Regions from separate parts of the Arthrobacter sp. NEB 688 genome, predicted to be linked through region 1. Evidence: riboswitches for the same ligand, from Rfam matches in the RefSeq annotation. Region 1 holds a riboswitch; each other region holds the start of a gene.
What was found. Region 1 has a riboswitch for S-adenosylmethionine ahead of HL663_RS10670 (aminotransferase class V-fold PLP-dependent enzyme). Riboswitches for the same ligand answer to the same signal wherever they lie in the genome.

Region 1 (2,255 bases):
CGGCGAGCAGCCGCTCGACGTGCTCGTCGGTCGTCGCGAGGCCGGCGCTCGCCCGCACCGCCGTCACGGCCCCGACCCCGTCCCGGGTCAGCAGCGTGTCGACGAGCCGGTGCGCGCAGAACTTGCCCGCCCGCACCCCGATGCCGTGCTCGGCGCTGAGGGCCGCGGCGACGAGGTGGCTGTCGAGCCCGTCGACGGTGAAGGCCACGACCGGGACCCGCGGGTGCTCCGGACCGAAGAGCGAGTGCACGCGCACGCCGGGGATGCCCGCGAGGCCCTCGAGCAGCCGGTGCCCGAGCCGCGCCTCGTGCGCCTCGACGGCCGCCCGGTGGGTGCGGACGGCGGCGCACGCGGCGGCGAGCGCCACCGCCCCGAGGACGTTCGGGCTGCCACCCTCGTGGCGGGCGGCCCCCGTCGCCCACGTCACCGCCTCCGCCGAGACCGCCGCGCTGGCCCCTCCACCAGCGAGGTGGGGCTCGGCGGCGTCCAGCCAGTCGGCCCGGCCGACGAGCACGCCCGCGCCGTACGGGGCGTGCAGCTTGTGCCCCGAGAACACGACCCAGTCCGCGCCGAGCGCGGCGAGGTCGACCGGCCGGTGGGCGACGAGCTGGGCGGCGTCGACGAGGACGCGCGCGCCGTGCCGCCGCGCGACGGCGACGACGCGCTCGAGCGGCCAGAGCTCGCCGGTGACGTTCGAGGCGCCGGTGACGACGACGAGCGGCGCGGGCCCGTCGGCCAGCCCGGCGAGCGTCGACTCCAGGCGGCCGAGGGCCTCCTCGGGCGAGGCGGGCACCGGCAGGCGGTGCGTGTCGGCGGCCGGCCACGGCAGGAGCGACGCGTGGTGCTCGGTGTCGAACACGACGACCGGCGTCCCCGCGGGCAGCGCGCGGGCCAGGAGGTTGGTCGCCTCGGTCGTCGTGCGCACGAAGACGACGAGGTCGTCGGCGCGCGCCCCGACGAAGCGCGCGACCTCCTCGCGGGCCGCCTCGTAGTGGGCGCTGGTGACCCGCGAGAGCCATCCGGTGCCGCGGTGGACCGAGCTGTAGCCGCGGGTGGCCGTCACGACCGCGCGGGCCACGGACTCCAGCGCGGGCGTCGAGGCGGCGTGGTCGAGCTGGGCGTACTCGACGAGCGCGCCGGAGACGACGGGCACGGGGTCGGGCGTCACCACCGCGGGCAGGCGGCGGGCCGGGCGCGCGGGGCCGGCATGGACCGCGGCGACGGGGGTGGTGAGGTGCGTGGCGGTGTGGTGCGTGGACATCGGGGCCTCCTGGAGGGCCTCGTGGACCCTCGGGGACGGCCCCGGGACCCGCGCTTGCCGACGCCACGGCGGCGCCGACCAGGTCGTCACCCGGGGCACCCCACCGCGGAGGAGGGTTGCCGGCCAGCGAGCCGGGGCTTGTCACTGGCACTCATGACCTACGCCGACGAGTGTGACAAGGCCGCGCGGGCCCCGTCATCCGGGGTCCACGACGTGGGACGGCGCCCGCCGCCCCGCCCGCTCCCCCGGCCTCAGGCGTCGTCGGCGGCGTGCACGCGAGCGCCGTCGACGAAGGTCTGCAGCACGCGCGTCGCGCCGATCTCCTCGGGCGGCCCGGCGAACGGGTCGCGGTCGAGGACGACGAGGTCGGCCAGCGCCCCCTCCCGGATGCTGCCCGTGCCCTCGTGGCGGTTCACGAACGCCGAGCCGGCGGTGTAGGCGGTGAGCGCGGTCGCGAGGTCGAGCCGCTGCTCGGGGAGGAACACCGGGTGCTCGGGCTCCCCCTCGCGGTGCGCCTCGGGGATCTGCCGTGTCACCGCGACGTGGACGGCCGCGAGCGGGTCGGCCGTCGAGACCGCCCAGTCCGAGCCCATCGCCAGCGTCGCGCCGGAGCGGTGCAGGTCGCCGAAGGGGTACTGCCACGACGTGCGCGGCTCGCCGAGGAACGGGATGGTCAGCTCGACCATCTGCGCCTCGAGCGCGGCCCAGAACGCCTGGAGGTTGGCGACGACGCCGAGCTCGCGGAAGCGGTGGACGTCGTCGGGGTGGATGACCTGCACGTGCGCGATGTGGTGGCGCGCGTCGCGGCGGCCGTTGGCGGCGACCGCCCCCTCGACGGCGTCGAGGCACTCGCGCACGGCGCGGTCGCCGATGGCGTGGAAGTGCAGCTGGAAGCCCGCGGCGTCGAGCTGCACGGCGGCCGGCATCAGGGTCTCGACGGGGACGAACGAGATGCCCGAGTTGTCGGTGTACCGGCCGTGGCCGTCGCAGTACG
Region 2 (2,255 bases), 120 kb from region 1:
CGCCGGCGACGTGGAGCAGTCCCGGGTAGGCGCGCAGCGCGGCGGCCACCCCGCCACGACCCCGGCCCACGTCGTGGCTGTTCATCGCCTCGGACAGGACGACGTAGCTGTTGGCGTCGAAGCGGCGTGCGAGCTTGGTCGCGTGGTGGTCGAGGTAGCTCTCGACGTCGTAGCGCCCGCCCCCGCCGAGCGGGTCCTCCCCCGCCCGCGGGCGCCGGCCGAAGCGGGCGTCGAGCTCGCTCTCGTGGCGGTAGGTCGTGTGCGCGATGCGCCGGGCGATGCCGAGCCCGGTGACCGGCGAGCGGCCGGTGTCGTAGTAGTCGCCGTCCTGGTAGTCCGGGTCGTGGCGGATCGCGAGCAGCTGCGGCTGGCACCAGGCCACCTGGTCGGCGGTGGACGCGGCGGTCGAGGCGAGGACGAGCGCCCGCCGCACCCGGGTCGGCGCGGAGGCCGCCCACTCCAGGGCCCGCATCCCGCCCATCGACCCGCCGAGCACGAGCGCCCAGGCGTCGATGCCGAGGTGGTCGGCGAGCGCCACCTCGGCGGCGACCTGGTCGCGGATCGTGACGAACGGGAAGCGCCCGCCCCACGGCCGTCCGTCCGGCGCGGCCGACGACGGACCGGTGCTCCCCTGGCACCCCCCGACGACGTTGGCCGCGACGACGAACCAGCGGTCGGTGTCGAGCGGGGCCCCGGGCCCGACGAGCCCGGGCCACCAGCCCTCCGTCGGGTGCCCGGGCCCGGCCGGCCCGACGACGTGGCTGTCACCGGTCAGGGCGTGCTCGACGAGCACGGCGTTGTCGCCGCTCGGCGAGAGGGTGCCCCACGTCTCGTACGCGAGGGTCACCCCCGGCAGGACGCCCCCGCGCTCGAGCGGGAGGTCGCCGACCGACGCGAAGCGGCGGTCGCCGACGGGGTCGCCGGGACGCCAGACGGCTCCGGTCGACCGGGTCGGGGTGGCGGTCATCGATGGGGCTCCTCGGCACTCGCGCTTGCCGCGGGGGCTGGACCGCGGCCGGGTCATCACCCGGGGCACCCCACCGCGTGGAGGGTTGCCGCCCAGCAAACCGGGGTTTGGCGCTGGGACTCATGACCTGCCCCGATGGTACCGGGTACCGGCGTCCGCCACCGGCGCTCGTCCGCTCCTCGAACGGTCCGGCCCGACCCCTCGTCGTCACCCGCTCGTCCCGCTCGTCCCGCTCGTTTCCCTCGTCCTCGCTCATCCGGCACGCCCCAGCCGCTGCACGCCGGGCACCGGCCGGCCGGGGCGCAGCCCGTGCTCGACGACCCGGCCGAGCAGCTGCGCGAGGCGGTAGCCCGGCTCGACCCGCAGCGCCCGCTCGAGGGCGGCCCGCGCCACGGCGCCGTCCCCGACCTGCCACGCCAGCTGCGCCGCCGTCGTGCACACCGCGGCGACGTCGTCCGGCCGGTCGTCGGGGACCGACCGGGCGAGCGCCAGGAGGCGCTCGAGCAGCGCGTGGCGGCCCTCGGCCCCCCGCCCCGGGTGCCGCCACGACCCCATGCCGGCCCACCGCGGCACGTGCCGCTCGAGCAGCGCGACCACCACCGCGTCCAGCTCCGAGCGCGGCACCACCCCGGGCGCGACCCAGGCGATGAGGGCGTCGCGCAGCGCGATGTCGCGCAGCCCCTCGACCGCCCGGGCGAGCACCTCGGGGGGCGCCTCGGGCCGCCCCCGCTCCCCGGCGACCGGGGGCGCCAGCACGGCCGCCCAGGCCCGCACGGCCTCCCGCCGGACGCGGGTGCTGCCGCGGCGGGAGCGACGGTCGCCGGCCGGCAGCGACAGCCACGCCCCCACCTCGGTGGCCCGCCCGGCCTCGGGCTCGACGAGCCCGTCGACCGCCGCGCGGTCCGGCAGCGGGGCGTGCCCGAGGGCGACGAGCTCGGCGACGGCCGGCACGGCCTCCGACGCGGGCACCGGGACGCCCTCCGGCGGGCAGCACGTGCGCTCGCACACCGGGGAGTAGCGCCGCCCGGCCCGGACGACCGACACCTCCAGCACCTCGGCGCCGTGCGACTCGACGGCCTCGAGCAGCGCGAGGAGGAGGGGGTCGGCCTCGTGCGCCTCGTCCTCGTAGCCGACGAGGAGGACCGGGCCGTCCACCTCGCGGCGCAGCGGCCCCATGACCGCCTCGACCGTGTCCGGCACGTGGTCCGGCGGTGGGAGGTCGACGCGCGCGACGAAGTGCACGCGGCGCGCGCGGTCGAGGGCGACCACGACGACGCTGCGCGCCGGG
Region 3 (2,255 bases), 110 kb from region 1:
CGAACGGGCTGCCGACGCCGAGGTCGGGGCCGAAGCGCAGGCCGTGGTAGCTCTCGTCGGGGGTGTTGTAGTTCGGGTAGCGCTCGGGGTCCTTCGTGTAGTCGAAGGTCCCGCCGTCGACGATGACGCCGGCGATCGAGGTGCCGTGGCCGCCGAGGTACTTCGTCGCCGAGTGGATGACCACGTCGGCGCCCCACTCCAGCGGCCGGATGAGGAACGGCGTCGCGATCGTGTTGTCGACGACGAGCGGTACGCCGACCTCGTGCGCGACCGCGGCGACGGCCTCGATGTCGAGGACCTCGGCCTTGGGGTTGGCGATCGTCTCGCCGAAGAACGCCTTGGTGTTGGGGCGGACGGCGTCGCGCCAGGCCTGCGGGTCGGTGTGGTCCTCGACGAAGGTGACGTCGACGCCGAGCTTGCGGAAGGTGTACTTCAGCAGGTTGACGGTGCCGCCGTAGAGGGCCGCGCTCGAGACGATGTGGTCGCCGGCCTCGGCGATGTTGAGCAGGCCGAGCGTCGTCGCGGCCTGGCCGGAGGCGACGAGCAGCGCGCCGACCCCGCCCTCGAGCGCCGCGACGCGCTGCTCGACGGCGTCCTGCGTGGGGTTCATGATGCGCGTGTAGATGTTGCCGAACTCGCGCAGCGCGAAGAGGTTCTCGGCGTGCGCGGTGTCGTTGAAGACGTACGACGTCGTCTGGTAGATCGGCAGGGCCCGGGCGCCGGTGGCGCTGTCGGGCTGCTGGCCGGCGTGCACCTGGCGGGTCTCGAAACCCCACTGGGACGGGTCGGTCATCGGTTCGCTCCTGACTCGTGGGTGCGACCGACCGGCTGGCCGGGCGCACGCGGACGTGTGCTCGGCGGGGTGCCCGAGGGCTCCCGCGCTTGCGTGCGACGGGTGCCGCACGCCTGGTCCTCACCCGGGGCACCCCACCGCGGAGGAGGGTTGCCGGCCAGCGAGCCGGGGCTTGACGCTGGCGCTCATGACCTGCCGCGAGGATACGCCGGGCTGCGCACGGGGTCAGCCCCCTCCCCGACCCCGTCTCACCCCCCGAACGCGGCAGGATGGGCGCATGACCTTCCACGCCGACGAGTACAAGGCCGCCGCGGGCCGCTACCGCGCCGGGATGCCCTACCGCCGCACCGGCCGCTCCGGGCTCGACCTCCCCGCCATCAGCCTCGGGCTGTGGCACAACTTCGGGGACGACGTGCCGCTGGAGCGCCAGCAGGCGACCCTGCGCCGCGCGTTCGACCGCGGTGTCACGCACTTCGACCTCGCGAACAACTACGGCCCGCCCTACGGCAGCGCCGAGCGCAACTTCGGGACCCTCTTCGCGCGCGACTTCCGCCCCTACCGCGACGAGCTCGTCATCAGCTCCAAGGCGGGCTACGACATGTGGCCCGGTCCCTACGGGCAGGGCGGCGGCTCGCGGAAGTACGTCACCGCCTCGGCCGACCAGTCGCTGCAGCGCACCGGCCTCGACTACTTCGACATCTTCTACAGCCACCGCTTCGACGAGACGACCCCGCTCGAGGAGACCTGCGGGGCGCTGGACTCCCTCGTGCGCTCCGGCAAGGCCCTGTACGTCGGCATCTCGTCGTACTCCGCGCAGCGCACCCGCGAGGCCGTCGAGATCCTGCGCGCGATGGGCACGCCGCTGCTCATCCACCAGCCGTCCTACTCGATGCTCAACCGCTGGGTCGAGGAGGAGGGCCTGCTCGACGCCCTCGGCGAGACCGGCGTCGGCTGCATCGCGTTCTCCCCGCTCGCGCAGGGGATGCTGACGAACAAGTACCTCAAGGGCATCCCCGCGGGCTCGCGTGCGGCGCAGGGCAAGTCCCTCGACCCGGCGCTGCTCTCGGACGTCGCGCTCAAGCACATCCGGGCGCTGGACCGGATGGCGAAGGCGCGTGGCCAGTCCCTCGCGCAGATGGCCCTCGCGTGGGCGCTGCGCGACCCCCGCGTCACCTCGGTGCTCATCGGCGCGAGCTCGGTCGAGCAGCTGGACGACAGCCTCGACGCCGTCAAGAAGCTGCGCTTCACGAAGGACGAGCTTGCGAAGATCGACAAGCACGCGCAGGACACGGGCATCAACCTGTGGAAGACCTCGAGCGACAAGTGAGTTGAGGACCGACATGAGCGACGACTACATCCCCTCCCCCTCCGACTGGGTCCGCGAGCAGGTCTCGACGATCGACGAGACCGGCGACACCCGCTCGGTCAGCGTCCAGGACCGCCCGGTCGTCATGCTGACGAT

Region 2: linked by a shared signal. The riboswitch ahead of metX (homoserine O-acetyltransferase MetX) and the one ahead of HL663_RS10670 (aminotransferase class V-fold PLP-dependent enzyme) in region 1 are both predicted to bind S-adenosylmethionine.
Region 3: linked by a shared signal. The riboswitch ahead of HL663_RS11155 (bifunctional o-acetylhomoserine/o-acetylserine sulfhydrylase) and the one ahead of HL663_RS10670 (aminotransferase class V-fold PLP-dependent enzyme) in region 1 are both predicted to bind S-adenosylmethionine.

The regions. Positions count from the first base shown of each region.
Region 1 covers NZ_CP053707.1:2,258,699-2,260,953, reverse strand. The annotation lists gene HL663_RS10670 (aminotransferase class V-fold PLP-dependent enzyme) at 1-1,261, opposite strand, end outside; SAM riboswitch class IV at 1,307-1,420, opposite strand; gene HL663_RS10665 (amidohydrolase) at 1,513-2,255, opposite strand, start outside.
Region 2 covers NZ_CP053707.1:2,383,505-2,385,759, reverse strand. The annotation lists gene metX (homoserine O-acetyltransferase MetX) at 1-967, opposite strand, end outside; SAM riboswitch class IV at 984-1,095, opposite strand; gene HL663_RS11195 (DUF4192 domain-containing protein) at 1,220-2,255, opposite strand, start outside.
Region 3 covers NZ_CP053707.1:2,371,075-2,373,329, reverse strand. The annotation lists gene HL663_RS11155 (bifunctional o-acetylhomoserine/o-acetylserine sulfhydrylase) at 1-793, opposite strand, end outside; SAM riboswitch class IV at 874-986, opposite strand; gene mgrA (L-glyceraldehyde 3-phosphate reductase) at 1,071-2,120, shown strand; gene HL663_RS11145 (nitroreductase family deazaflavin-dependent oxidoreductase) at 2,134-2,255, shown strand, end outside.